2 regions of the Micromonospora sp. NPDC051196 genome follow, and region 2 is predicted to be linked to the other one. Evidence: riboswitches for the same ligand, from Rfam matches in the RefSeq annotation. Region 2 holds a riboswitch; the other holds the start of a gene.
What was found. Region 2 has a riboswitch for S-adenosylmethionine ahead of thrC (threonine synthase). Riboswitches for the same ligand answer to the same signal wherever they lie in the genome.
Positions count from the first base shown of each region.

Region 1: linked by a shared signal. The riboswitch ahead of AB0M35_RS25305 (ABC transporter substrate-binding protein) and the one ahead of thrC (threonine synthase) in region 2 are both predicted to bind S-adenosylmethionine.

Region 1 covers NZ_JBFBAY010000017.1:79,403-86,668, forward strand. The annotation lists gene AB0M35_RS25285 (BTAD domain-containing putative transcriptional regulator) at 1-2,176, shown strand, start outside; gene AB0M35_RS25290 (hypothetical protein) at 2,316-2,831, shown strand; gene AB0M35_RS25295 (amino acid ABC transporter ATP-binding protein) at 2,857-3,588, opposite strand; gene AB0M35_RS25300 (amino acid ABC transporter permease) at 3,585-4,367, opposite strand; gene AB0M35_RS25305 (ABC transporter substrate-binding protein) at 4,404-5,273, opposite strand; SAM riboswitch class IV at 5,558-5,669, opposite strand; gene AB0M35_RS25310 (hypothetical protein) at 5,754-6,443, opposite strand; gene AB0M35_RS25315 (PadR family transcriptional regulator) at 6,446-6,823, opposite strand; gene AB0M35_RS25320 (urease subunit gamma) at 7,104-7,266, shown strand, end outside.
Region 2 covers NZ_JBFBAY010000008.1:290,247-297,512, reverse strand. The annotation lists gene AB0M35_RS18335 (GNAT family N-acetyltransferase) at 1-374, opposite strand, end outside; gene AB0M35_RS18330 (GNAT family N-acetyltransferase) at 422-1,438, opposite strand; gene thrC (threonine synthase) at 1,760-3,046, opposite strand; SAM riboswitch class I at 3,056-3,191, opposite strand; gene AB0M35_RS18320 (DoxX family protein) at 3,369-3,818, opposite strand; gene AB0M35_RS18315 (DUF4232 domain-containing protein) at 4,084-4,821, shown strand; gene AB0M35_RS18310 (ABC transporter permease subunit) at 4,896-5,786, opposite strand; gene AB0M35_RS18305 (alpha/beta fold hydrolase) at 5,885-7,266, opposite strand, start outside.

The DNA.
Region 1 (7,266 bases), on a different contig from region 2:
AGGACGCTCAGACCACGGCACGGGCGGTCCGGTGCGTGACCTGCTCACCCCGATCGAGGCGGCCGTCCGACAGGGGCACCAGGACGAGGCCCTACGCCAGTTGGCGGCCGTGCCGACGGACCTGCCGTTGCCGGCCGGGTTGGCCTGGCGCCTCGGGGTGCTGCTGCACCAGCGAGGCCGGTTCGACGCGGCCGACGCCTGTTATCGACGTGCCGATCTCGGCCTCGGGGACCAGCACCCGTCGGCGCTGGCGGACCACGCCCAGGTACTCGCCGGCTGGGCCGCGACCCGCTGGGCGAAGGGCGACCAGACGCGTACCCGACGGCTGGCCATGGACGCGGTCCAGACCGCGGAACGCAGCGGGGACGATGCCGCGATGGCGGCGGCCTATCTGGCGCAGGCGTTGGCCGCGTTCGGCGACGGCGACCGCGCGGGAAACGAGCACGCGTACGCCCAGGCCCTGGCGGCGGCCGAACGTGCCGGCGACTTCGGGCAGCAACTGCGGATCCGGTGCAACGTCGGATCGAGGCTCACCGAGGAAGGGCACTACCGATCGGCCGTCGAGGAGCTTGACGAGGCGGTCCGGCTCGGCGAGTTGCTCGGGCACCAGATGCTGCTCGCGTTGGCGTTGCACAACCGGGCGGAGGCCTGGTTGGGGCTGGGCGACCTGCGTCGCGCCCGCTCCGACGCCGATGAGGCGTTGGCCCGATGGCAGCGGGCCGGGTCCCCGCTGGCGGCCTTCGGATTGACGCTGACCGCTCGGGTGCACCGGGTGCGGGGGGCGACCCACCAGGCGGTGGCCGCCTACCGGGCGGCCCTGGCCATGGGGGAGCCGGACGGCAACGCGCAGGTACTGGTCGAGGCGTGTGCGGGACTCGCCCGGCTCAGCTACGCCGACGATCCGCCGGCAGCGACCCGCCACGCCGAGCGCGCCCTGTCGATGCCCAGCTCCGCCGGGCCCACCGTCGCCGAACTGGCCGCGGGCTGGGTCGCCCTCTGCTCCGGGGACCCACAGACGGCCCTTCGGTACGGCGAACAGGTCCGCGCCGAGGCCGGTCGCCGTCGGGATCCTGCGGGCCTGGCCGAGGCGATGGAACTCGTCACGCTTTCCGCCCACCGCGCCAGCCCCGAGGCGATCGTGCCCCGGGCGGTACGCCGGCTGCTCGCCGACCTGGTCGAGGCGGCGACGATCTGGGCTGAACTCGGCAACGAGTTCGCGCTCGCCACCAACGCCCTGCTCCAGGCTCGGCTCGCCGGCGACCGGGTGGCGGAGCGGATCGCGTACGAGCGGCTGCGCAGCATCGGCGTACAGGAAGGCGGTTGGCATGTCGCCGGACCGTTGGCGGCGATCGGGCCGGCGCCGGTCGCAGAGGTGGAGGTCCAGACCCTGGGCCAGTTCGCGGTGCTGCTGGCCGGAGAACCCGTGCCGGCCGGCAGTTGGCAGTCCCGCAAGGCGCGCGATCTGCTGCACCTGGTGGCCGGGCAGCTTGGCAGGCCGGTGGCCCGCGAGACCCTGGCCGACACGTTGTGGCCGCAGGCCCCGGCCGAGGTGGCGCTGCGTCGCCTGTCGGTGCTGATCTCCACTGTGCGGGGTGTGCTCGACCCGCAGCGGCGGTATCCGGCGGACCGTTACCTGGTCACCGATTCGGCGACCGTACAGCTCAATCCGGCACACGTGGTGGTCGACGCGTTGCGCTTCCACGACGCGGCCCGGGCGGCCGTCGTCGCCGACACCGCTGACCCGACGACGGCGGCACCGGACGTGATCGTGGATGCGGCCGGCGCAGCGGCCGTTGATCGGCTGCTGAGTCGGCTGGAGACGGTGGTGGCCATGTACACCGGCGACTTCTGTGCCGACGACGAGATCGTCGGAGCATCGGTCCAGCGTCCCCGTGCCCTGCTGTCCGCCCTGCACCGCGAGGTGACCCACCGGCTGGCGAAGCGGTGTCTGCACCTGGACCGCGCCGACGCGGCGATCGGGTGGTATCTGCGCCTGGTCGCCGAGGACGGTTACGACGAGCCGGCCCACCTCGGGTTGATCGGTGCGCTGTCGTCCGCCGGCCGCCACGGTGAGGCCAACCGGCGCTATCAGGACTACGTCGCGCGGATGCGTGAGATGGGTGTCGAACCGGCCGCCCTTGCGCTGCCGGCTCGGACCCGCCTGAACAATTCCTGAACCACCCCCGAAGATCGCCGACCAGACTGCTCGATGTCCGGACACGGCCACCGTGGCGTCGAAGTCGCGCGTGCCGGTCCGGGGGTGACGCCGGACAAAGACGGGGGCGGTCAGCTTGTACAGGTCGAAGGAGAAGTCGATGAGACGGATTCGGGGGCTGCTTGTCGTACTCGCGGCCGGTGTCCTGCTGACCGGCTGTGCCAGCGAGCCGGACGGTTCCGCCTCGGGCGGGGCCGACACGCCGGGTGCGACGAGTCAGGCCGACGGCGGGAAGGCGGCCGACCCGGGCGCCGGCGGGAAGACCACCGGGTCGGGTGACGGGGAGCGCTGGTGCGACGCGGTGCAGGCCTTCACCACCTCGATGGACCCGCTGTTCACCGAGAGCGCGGGCAAGGCCGAGCTGGATCAGGCCCGTACCCGACTGAAGGAGCTGAAGGCGGCGGCACCGGCCGAGATCAAGGCCGAGGTGGCGACGTTGGGCGAGTTCTACGCCGCGACCATCGACGCCTCGGGCAAGAGCATGCCCGAGGACCCTGCGGCGTACGCCCGCCTCGGTCAGACCATGGAAGGGCTGAAGACGGCGATGCCGCCGGTGTCGGAGTACACCATGACCCGTTGCCCTGAACTCGACGGGCAGCTGCCGACGGGACAGTGACGACCGGGGCGTGCGCGTGGCAGGCTCAGAGCACCTGAGCGAGGAAGCGGCGCAGGCGGGGGTGCTCGGCCGACTCGAAGAGCGCTGCGGGTGTGCCGGCCTCCAGCACCACGCCGGCGTCCATGAACGCGACCGTGTCGGCGACCTGGCGGGCGAAGCCCATCTCGTGGGTCACCACGACCATGGTCATGCCCTGCGACGACAGGTCCGCCATCAGCGCCAGGACGCCCTTGACCAACTCCGGGTCCAGCGCCGAGGTGGCCTCGTCGAAGAGCATCACCTGCGGCTGCATGGCCAGCGCGCGGGCGATGGCGACCCGCTGCTGCTGCCCACCGGACAGGTGCGCCGGGCGGGCGTCGGCCTTCGCAATCAGTCCCACCCGGTCCAGGTGTTCGCGGGCCACCGCCGCCGCCTCGTCCTCACCGAGCTTGCGGATGCGGCGTAGCGCCAGAGTGATGTTGCGCAGCACACTCATGTGCGGGAAAAGGTTGAACTGCTGGAAGACCATGCCGATCCGCTGCCGCAGGGCGTCCGGGTCGTCGCGCAGCACGCTGCGCCCGTCCAGCAGCACGTCCCCGCGATCCGGCTCCAACAGCCGGTTGACGGTACGCAGCAGGGTGGACTTGCCCGACCCGGAGGGGCCGATCACGCAGGCCGTCGCGCCCCGGGCCACGTCCAGGTCCACCCCGCGCAGCACCTGGTGACGCCCGAAGGCCAGATGCACGTCGCGCAGGCTCAGACTGACCGAGCTGCTCATCGTTGGTTCCCTCCGGCGGCGCCGGGCAGCGCCAGGTCGAGGTCGTCGGGGTCGTCGTTCGCCGGTGCGGTGGCCGGTCGGCCGTGTCGTAGCCGCCGGTCGATCCAGTTGACGGCGTGCGTCAGCGGCACGGTCAGCGCCAGGTAGAAGAGCCCGGCCAGCAGCAGTGCCGACTGGTTGCCGGTGTTGGCGGCGTAGTCCTGCCCGATCCGGAACAGCTCCCGTTGACTGGCCAGCAGCCCGAGGAAGTAGACCAGGCTGGAGTCCTTGATCAGGGCGATCAGCTGGTTCACCCAGGCCGGCAGGATCCGCCGGATGCCCTGCGGGATGATCACCTTCCGCATCGCCTCGCCCCAGGAGAAGCCCAGCGCGCGGGCCGCCTCCAGCTGGGTGGCCTCGACCGACTGGATGCCGGAGCGGAAGATCTCCCCGATGTACGCCGACGCGATCAGCGACAGCGCCAGGATGCCCAGCGGGTACGGGTTGGGGCCCCACACCTGCATGCCGAGCGGGGCCAGGCCGACCCCGATCAGCAGGATGGTCGCCGCCGCCGGCAGGCCGCGGAACACGTCGGTGTAGACCCGGGCCGGCCACCGCAACCAGCGGGTACGCGAGATGCCCGCGACGGCCAGCACGATGCCCAGGGCCGAGCCGAGCAGGGCGGCGGTGACCGCCAGGATCAGCGTGTTCGGCAACCCGACAGTGATCATTTCGGGTAGCGCCTCGCGCATCGAATCCCAGTCGAAGAACGTCTCCCACAGGGTGCGCAACGGATCCACGGGTCAACCTCCGCCCTGCTCGCTGGTCGTGTTGATTCAGGAAGCGGCCGACGCCGAGGGCGCCACCGACGGGGCGGTCACGGTGCCGCTGCCCGGGGTGAAGTCGGCCGGGATCGCCCGACCCGGGTAGTACTGCTCGCTGAGCCGGGTCCAGGTGCCGTCGGCGATGACCTCGTCCAGCGCCTTGTTCAGCGCCTCACGTAGCGCGTCGTTGCCCTTGGCGAAGGCGTACGCCGTGGGGGCCGGGCTGAGTTCCTTCGCCGCCACCGTGATCTTGCCGCCGCTGTCGGCGGCGGTCTTCTCACCGATCTCGGCCGGGGAGATCCAGGCGTCCGCGGTGCCCGCCTTGAGCTGGTTGAGCGCGCCGTTGTAGTCGGGCACGCGTACCGGGTCGAGGCCGTTGGTGGTGGCGTAATCGTCCTGGACGGTGCCCTGCACCACCACCACCCGCTTGCCGGGCAGTTCGGCGAAGCTGCTCAGCGTCGAGCCGGCGGGCACGTTGAGGCCGAGGTAGCCGAAGTCGTAGCCGTTGCCGAAGTCGACGGTCTTCTTCCGCGCCTCGGTGATGGTGATCGAGGAACTGCCGACGTCGAACTTGCGGTTGTTGACCTGGGCGAGCAGGCCCGAGAAGTCGGTGCCGACGAACTCGACCCGCAGCCCGAGCTTGTCGGCGGCGGCGACCAGCAGGTCGTTGTCGAACCCGGTGAACTTGCCGTCCTTGAGATACACGTTCGGCGGCGCGTCGGTGAGCGTGCCGGCCCGCAGCACTCCCGGCTGGAGCAGGTTGTACGGGTTGTCGGCGGCATCGCCGGTGGAGTCCGAGCCGCAGGCGGTCAGCGTTACGGCAGCGAGGGCGGCGGCGACGCCGACGGCGGCGACCCGGGTCAGGGCAGGAAGGATTCGCACAGGTGTCTCCTGGATGAGCGGCGGCGGGCACGGGACGTGCCGCACCGACGGTCCGCCGTGCGACGGACCGCTGGGATGAACCGATGGCAGAGGGGGAGGTGACCCGGTCACCCGAGGCCCGAAGGCCCGGTGACCGGCGGCGGCGCGGTCAGCTACACGCGGCGCTACAAACCCGCATCATGTCGACGTGCCGGCGTTGGGTCAGGCCGAGGCAGGCCGCCACGGGAGCGGATCGACTGCGGTACGACATGGGTCTCCCTCAAGGTCGTGATGACCTGGAAACCAGGCCACGCTTGCACCGGTGGTTTGCCGGTGCCTGGTCCTCACCCGGGGCACCCCTGCGCGGACGAGGGTTGCCGGCCAGCAAGCCGGGGCTTCACGCTGGCACTCATGACCTGCGGCCGAGGCTAGCAGCCGGTGAGGGGGCAGCGTCCACCCGATATGACGGCCCTCACGCTGTGCGTGTCGACCGGGGTGGCGTCAGGCGGGTTCGATCGCGACATCGGGCGGTGCGCCGGTGGCCTGCCGGCGCTCGCGCAGCGACAGGCGACGGGCCAGCACCGTGGCGCCGGCGAGCGCGACGAGCACCATGACAGTCTCGACGACCAGGACCTCCGGCGCGGTGCTGTAGTTGGTGGACCAGGCGTACGCCATGGTGATCGGGGTGACGACGATGCCGGCTGCCGGCAGCAGCAGGCTCATCATCAGGGCGGTTCTCCGGATCTGGGGCAGGTCGCGCAGCCGGAGCCGAACCGCGGTGACCGCTCCGGCCACCACCACGGCGGCTGGCACTCCGTAGTAGACGACGACTGCGACCTGGACCGGTACGTCGATCGAACGGGGGATGTCGATCATATTGACGAGCACCGGATACAGCGCTCTGAAGATGCCGGCGCCGAGCAGGCTGCCGAGCAGGGCACCGGCCAACGCGGTCAGGAGGAGACGGCGGTATTCCGGGCGTACGCGCCGGACACCGGCCTCGTCGGCGAGCCGCCGGGCGAAGCCGGCCACGTCACCGCCGACCAACTGCACCGGGTCGCCCCCGTCGGCGGCCGCTGCGGCCAGGTCGAGGCGCAGGTCGGCGGCGAGTACCCGTCGGTCGGTCGAACTGATGCCGTAGGCCCGCCATGCACGGTCGGCCTCGGACAGGACGCTGTCGATGGTCTCCACGGTCAACTCCTGGACGGGCTGTGGTCGGTTGGGACGAGGATGGCGTCGACGGTGCCGGCGAAGCGGGTCCACTGGTTCTGCCAGGCATCGAGGCGAGCGCGTCCGGCCTCGGTCAGCGCGTACACCTTGCGGGGTGGGCCGGTCGGACTGATCTGCTGTTCGTCGGCGACGAGGCCGAGGCGGCGCATCCGGGTCAGCAGCGGATAGATGGTGCCGTAGCTGATCGTGTTGAAGCCGGCCGACTCCATCCGCCGCACCAGCTCGTAACCGTGGGCGGGTTCGCGGGACAGCAGTGCCAGCAGGCACATGTCCAGCACGCCGCGCAGAAGCTGGGTCTGGCGGTCGTTGTCGTCGGTGGGTTGGCCTTCTGCCAGTACCATGCGAGACATAATACTGCGCTATTCGACGTCGCGATATACCGAAGTCGGTAGCGGTGTTGCCGACGGCCGTGCGATCCCTTACGGTCTGCTCAGCGGTGGGCGGTGCGGTCCGCATCCGAGAAGCCACCGTCGGTGCCTCGCCAGGTGGGCCGGGAGGGTGGAACTCCCGAGGCCCGCACACATGGCGGGCACCGGCGGGCGAGCCCCGAACCGTGGGACGGCGCGTCGAGGCGTCGGAGCCGGCGGTGGACGGGGCGCGGACACCCACCGGGAGCCACCCTTGTATCTCACTCCCCATGAGCAGGATCGTCTGCTCGTCCACGTGGCGGCCGACGTCGCCCAGCGCCGCCGCGAACGCGGCCTGCGTCTGAACTATCCCGAAGCCGTCGCGGTGATCACCGCCTTCCTGCTCGAAGGTGCCCGCGACGGGCGCTCCGTGGTCG
Region 2 (7,266 bases):
ACCCCGTCGACCTCTGCGATCAGGCGTTTGCGGCCGTGCTCGGCGGCCACCTCCCGGGCGTGGGCGAGCAATGCCCGGCCCACCCCGCGCCGCCGGTGAGCCGGGTCGACGAAAAGCTCGACGAGAACGTTGCTGGTGTTGTCCAACTGCGGCAGGCGCAGCCACAGATAGCCGACGGCCCGGCCACCCCGCCGGGCCAGCGCGCGATGGATCAGGTTGCCGTACGGCGGATGGGCCGCGACCAGGCCGAACTCGGCGCGGTCACCGACCGGCACGTCCGGCGTGTCGACCGCCTGGGCCGCCGCGCGGATCCGGTACGCGTCGTCCAGCGCCACCTCGTCGGAGGGGTCGAAGGGGGCTACGGCGATGTCCATGGCCGCGAGCCTGCCCGCCACCGCCCGGCCCTGCCACCGGTTTTCCGTCACACCGACAGCTGCCAGTTGCTCCACCGGTCGCGCACCCGGAAGCCGAGTTGCTCGTTGATCGCGATCATGTGCTCGTTGCTGTCCGCGTTGAAGGTGTCGACGGCCCGGACGGCAGGCTCGTGGGCGAGCAGGTGACGCAGATTCTCGATCTTGGCGAGCAGGCCGAGCCGGCGCCCGCGGTGCTCGGGATCCACGATGGTGATCTGCTGGAAGGCGTGCCAGCCGGTGGACGCACCGACGTCCAGCAGGGTCCACGCCACCAGCCGCCCGGTGGCCTGATGGCGTACGCCGGCGTGGTAGCGCCGCCGGCCGCGTGCCTCCAGCGCCCGGTCGGTGCTGCGGACCCGCTCGGCGTCGACCTGCTCCGGTTCCCAGGCGAGTTCGCCCATCGGCGCGTCGGCCAGCAGCCGCCCGTCCAGGTACGCCACGTCGGCGAGGTACTCGTCCGGCGTACCGCCCTGCCATAACAACAGTTCGTATCCGGCCGCCCGGGCCCGGGCGTCGGCCAGCAGCGAGTCGAGCCGAGCCTGGTCGAGCTGGCTGATGTCGAGACGCCGCCGCACGTCGACCAGGGCGTTCGCCGCGCCGGCGGTGGCCGCGAAGGCGGTCGCGGGCGAGGGACGGTCCGGCTGGCCGGGCAGGTGCGCGGCACTCATCGTGCTCACCCGCACGCGCCCTCGCTCACGCAGCACACCGAGGCCGTGGTCGAACAGGGCGCGACCGACCCCTCGGCGGCGGTACGCCGGGTGCACGACCAGATCGGCGGAGGCGTTCTCGGTGTTGTCCAACTGCGGCAGGTCGAGCAGCAGATAGCCGGCGGGCGCACCGTCCAGGTGGGCCAGCAGGTGCACCGCCACGTCGCCGGGCATCGGATGCCGGATCATGCCGAAGAACCGTTGCCGGCAGCTGGGCATATCGGGTACGTCCACCGCCCAGGCGGCGGTGTCGATCTCGTACGCCTGCTCGATGGCCGTGGAGTCGTCGGCCCCGAACGGCGCGATGGTGAGGGTCATGCCGGCAGCCTGCGCGACCGCAAGACGAACGGGCCAGCGAATTTTCTCGCTGGCCCGTTCGGACGTTTGGTCGGGAGGGTCGATCGCACAACGCCTCCGGCGTTGGGTCGTACAGACTGAAAGTCTACGGCGAAACGCCCTCCCGCACGGAGCATCTTCCGCTGCCCGGTTCCCGCCGTCAAGTCCCCGGCGGCGTGTTTTCCGCATTTCTGAAGAAACGCGATTCCACTTCGACCTGCGGCGATCGCTTGATCATTTCCGTTGGGCCGCGCCAAATTTTATGATCATCACACGATTCTATGATCATTACACGCTGCCGGCTCAGCCGAGCAGGCCGGCGTCACGGGCGGCCCGCAGCGACGGCTTGATCCGATGCGTCGGGCCCACCTCGCCGGCAACCGCGTCGAGCGTCTTGAGCCCTTCGCCGGTGTTGAACACCACCGTCTCGGCGGTCGGGTCCAACCGGCCGGACTCGACCAGCTTGCGCAACACCGCCACGGTCACACCGCCGGCCGTCTCGGCGAAAACCCCGGTGGTACGCGCCAACAGCCGCACCCCGGCACGGATCTCGTCGTCGTCGGCGTACTCCATCCAGCCGCCGGTACGCCGGACCGCCTCCAGCGCGTACAGGCCGGCGGCCGGATCGCCGATGTTGAGCGACTTGGCGATGCCGGTCGGCTTGACCGGGGTGATGACGTCGCTGTCCGCGTGCAGGGCGGTGGCGATCGGGTTGCACCCGGCCGACTGCGCGCCGAACACCTTCCAGCCGGCGGCGGGCGCCTCGACCAGCCCGATCTCGACCAGTTCGGTGAACGCCTTGTCAATCTTGGTGAGCAGTTCACCGGAGGCCATCGGAATGACCACCTGGGCGGGGATCCGCCAGCCGAGTTGTTCGGCGACCTCGTAGCCGAGCGTCTTCGAGCCCTCCGCGTAGTACGGGCGGACATTGACGTTGACGAAGGCGGTGTCCTCGAACTCGTCGGTCTCCACCAACTCGCCGCAGAGCCGGTTCACGTCGTCGTACGACCCGTCGATGGCGACCAGTTCGCCACCGTAGACGGCGGTGGTCACCACCTTGCCCTGCTCCAGGTCACTGGGGATAAAGACCACCGAGGGGACGCCGACCCGGGCCGCGTGGGCGGCGACGGAGTTGGCCAGGTTGCCGGTGGAGGCGCAGGCGAAACGGGAGAAACCGAGCGACTTCGCGGCGGTCAGGGCCACCGACACCACGCGGTCCTTGAACGAGTGGGTGGGGTTGGCGCTGTCGTCCTTGACCCACAGCGGGGCGGTGATCCCCAACTCGGCGGCGAGTTGGTCGGCGGCTACCAACGGGGTGAACCCGGGATCCAGGGTGACCCGGGTGGCCGGATCCTGGCCGGCGGGGAGCAGAGCGGCGTACCGCCAGAGGTTGCGCGGGCCGGCCTCGATCTGTTCGCGGGTGACGGCGGCGAGTGCGGCCGGGTCGTAGTCGACCTCCAGCGGGCCGAAACACTCGTAACAGGCGTGCTGGGCAGCGAGGGGGTAGCGGGCCGAACAGGCACGGCAGACCAGGGCGCGGGCCGGGCTGGTGGCGGTGTTGATGCCGGAGGGGGCGAGCGTCGACGTCATGTCGAAGTCCTCTCATCTTTCCCCGCATCGCACCTTGCGGCGGGGACGGAATTGGCACCTGCCCCGCCGGACGCTCAACGGTGAGCGCGCGAGGTGGTTGCCGGGGCGTCGTCGGGCCGTATCCCTCAGCCCCTCTGGATGAGGTATGCAGTTGTGCTGCCGATTCTAGGCAGCCGTGCCGGGTCCGTCGCCTGCCTATCCCAGCTTGTGAGCGAGATCGCCGAAGACTCCGCAGGTCACGCTCGTTCCTGGATCGAGTGGCATCAGCGCCGCCGGATGGCCACTCGATCCAGGCTTGAGCATGATCGACTGTCGCAGAGGGTCAGGCCGGCACGGATCGGCGTTCATCCGTGTCGATGCCCGCCGATCGCACGCCGCGCTGGCTCAGCAGGTTGTCCAGCGCCCAGGTACCCGGGCCGAGCACCGCGACCAGCAGGAACGACCAGCAGAACAGCACTGACAACTCGCCGTGGTTGCGCAGCGGCAGCAGCGCCTCGGGCTGGTGGACGACGAAGTACGCGTACGCCATCGAGCCCGACGCCAGCAGCGCGGCAGGGCGGGTGAGTAGGCCGACGAGCACCAGAGCACCGCAGAGCGCCTGGATCAGGGCGGCCCACCAGCCGGGCCACTGGGCGAGCGGCACGGGTTCACCGCTGCCCCGGTTACCGCCGAAGACGCCGAACAACGAGGCCAGGCCGTGGCAGAGAAACAGCAGGCCGATAACCATGCGGAACAGGGACAGTGCCGGGCCGCCGAACCGGTCGATACGCATTCCGATACCTCCGTTGTAGATCGGGTGTTGGCATCCAGAATGCGGAAGCCCATAGATAATTGTCGATGCAATCTCTGCCTATGGGAACGCTCCCAAGTCATCCTAGCGGCCGAAACTTCCGGGCGCTGTCTCATCGCTCAGCGTCTTCGCCGTTCACGGAAGGACGCCTCGGCGGGAATCCCCTTACCGGGCGGGGTGTGCTTCGCGATGGCGGCGACGGGACGTCCGGAAGACGCCCGACATCGCTCGGTGCAACGATGTCCCGATGCGCGGGATACGGGGAACATTTCGAGGAACGACTATCCGACAGTCCGGTGGACGGCGGGCGCTGCCCTGTCGTCGTGCTGCTGGCGCGCTCGCCACGCTCGTCCTGCTCGCGGGGTGCGCCCCGGCCCCCGGCTCCGGTGGCGTCGGGGCGCAAGCCACGACCGACGCCCCACCATCGGTCCCGGTCACCACACCCGACACCCCGCCGACGCGTACCGAGCCGAGCGCCGGAGCCGGCTCGCCGTGCCCCTGCCCCGCCGACGGCGTACGGATCAGCCACCTCGGGGTGAGTGCGGCGATGGGCCTGCGGGCGATAGGCCTGGAACTGGTCAACTGTGGCAGCCGCCCGTACCGGCTGCACGGCTACCCGGAACTGCGGCTACTGGACAGCGACGGAAATCTGATCAGGGTCCGGGTGATCCTCGGGGCCAAAGAGATCACTTCCGGCTTCGACTTCCCGCCCCGGCCACTGACGCTGGCACCAGGAGAAGCCGCGGGCGCGACGGTGCTCTGGCGCAACCTGGTCGACGACCCGACCGTGGTCGCCACCGACGCACAGCGGCTGGAGGTCGCCCCGACCGAGGGGCAGCCGACGCAGGAGGTCGCCATCGAGGGACCGATCGACCTCGGCAACACCAACCGCGTCGGCGTGAGCGCCTGGAAGAAGCGACCTCCCACCACCCCCCTGTCCCCGACCCCGTCCCGCTCCACAACCCCCGTGGCACCCCAGCACTGACCCGCCGCGAGATCTTGGTACGAAAGTGCCCCTCCGAGGGCAATGTCGTACCAAGATCTCGCGGAGTGGCCCCGCTAGGAGACGACGTCCTTGCGGGTGAAGCGCCAGAACGCCAGCCCCCAGAATGCGGTGGCGTAGCAGATCGCGGAGACGGCACCACGGACGATGTCGTCGGTCTGCACCGGCGTGGAGAGCAGCCCCAGCCAGGCGGTGCTGTAGTGGGTCGGCAGGAAGGACCGGATCGCACCGAGCGCGGTGATCTGATCGAGGATGCTGGACAGAATCCACAGCAGCACCGCGCCGCCCACCGCACCCAGCGCGGCGTCGGTGATCACCGAGAGCAGGAACGCCAGGCCGGCGACCACCAGTAGGACGACCGCGAGGTAGCCGAGGACGGCGAGCAGCCGCAGCAGTCCCTCGCCCGGCTCCAACTGGGCGGCGACCGTGCTGCGCAGCGGGGACCAGCCGTACCGGAGGGTGCCGATGAGCAGGGCCGTGCCGGCGAGCAGCACCAACGCCAACGCCGAGTAGGTCAACGCGACCAACAGCTTGATCGTCAGCAGCCGGGCCCGGGGCACCGGAATCGCCAGCAGGTAGCGCAGGCTGCCCCAGCTCGCCTCGCTGGCCACGGTGTCACCGCAGAACAGCGCCACCACCACGACCAGCAGGAACGACGCCGACACGAAGATGGTGAACAGGGTGAAGTTCAACCCGCCGGAGGTGGCGAAGGAGACCAGGCTGCCGAACTCGCCCCGGCCGTTGTCGTCGTCGCCCGTGTCGAACTGGAAGGCGATCAGGATGATCAGCGGCAGCAGCACCATGAAGCCGAGTGCCAGCTGGGTACGCCGCCGCGACGCCTGCCGCCGGAACTCCGCCGCGAACGGCAGTGTCCGCGACGGCCGGTAGCCAGCCCCGGCACCCGACGGCGCCACCCCGGTCACCGCGCCGCCAGCGGCCCCGGTCACCGCGCCACCGGCGGCCCCGGACGACGTGCCACCGCGCGCCGTCCCGGACGGCGTGGGCTCGTCCCCGCCGCGCGTGGGTTCGACAGTCGATCCCGCCATCACCGGTCCCCGCTTCCCCGAGAGTTCTCGCCCACCAGGGCGAGGAAGGCGTCCTCCAGGCGGCGTCGTGGCACCACCCGGTCCACTCCGATCCCGGCCCGGACCAGTTCGGCCACCACCTCGCTGCGGGCGGTGCCGTTCGTGTCGACCACCAGCTGCCCGTCGGCGTCGTCGAGCACCCGTACCCCGCCGAGGCCGTCGAGCACATTGCGGGCCGCCGCCGGGTCACTCACCTCGAACAGCACGCTGGGCGAATCACCGACGATCTCCTCGACCGGCCCGGAGGCCACGATCCGGCCCTTGTTGACCACCACCGCGTGGGTGCAGGTCTGCTCCACCTCGGCGAGCAGATGGCTGGAGACCAGCACCGCCCGCCCGTCCGTGGCGTAGCGCTGGAGCACCCGGCGCATCTCGGCAATCTGCGGCGGGTCCAGCCCGTCGGTGGGCTCGTCGAGCACCAGCAGCTCGGGCAGGCCGAGCATGGCCTGCGCGATGGCCAGCCGCTGGCGCATGCCGTGGCTGTACTTGCGAACCTTGCGGTGCACCGACGAGCCGAGCCCGGCGATCTCCAGCGCCTGGTCGAAGTGCGCGTCGGCGGCCGGTCGCCCGGTCGCCCGCCAGTACGCCTTGAGGTTCTCCAGCCCGGACAGGTGCGGCAGGAAGCCGGGCCCCTCGACCAGCGCGCCGATCCGCGACAGCACCGGGGAGCCGGGGACCAGCCGGTGCCCGAAGACGTAGATCTCTCCGGCGGTCGGCTGGGTCAGCCCCATCAGCACCCGCAGCGTGGTGGTCTTGCCGGCACCGTTGGGCCCGAGCAGACCGACCACCTGACCGGGGTGCACCTCGAAGTCCACCTCGGAGACGGCGACGAAGCCGTCGGCGTACTCCTTGCGCAGGTGGCGCACGGCCAGCGGCGTGTCCGCGTACTCCGGGTGCACGGAGGTGTCCTGGCGGCGGTGCCGCAGGCGCAGCAGGAGCACGAGCACGACGAGCCCGAGCACGATCGCGGCGAGCAGCCCGACCAGGATCCAGCGCCAGAGCACCGCCTCGGTCGGGATCGGCTCGGCGTCGACGGTGGGCATGCTCACCGGACCGGTGGCCGCGACCTGGTAGACGGTCGGCTCGACCGGGGTGGTGTACGCCTGGTCCGAGGTGGCCAGGACCAGGCGGAGGCGATGCCCGGCCTCGATCCGATGGACGATCGCCGGCAGGGTGACGCTGGCCGGTGTGGCATCGTCGATGTCGGCCGGCAGGCCGGTCAACCGGATCGGGGCGATCAGCCCGCTGGGTAGCGTCGCCGCCCCCTCCGGGTTGACGTCGTAGAGCTTGGCGAAGAGCACCGCCTCGCCGGTGGGCGACGCCGCGCGGATCTGCACGGTGG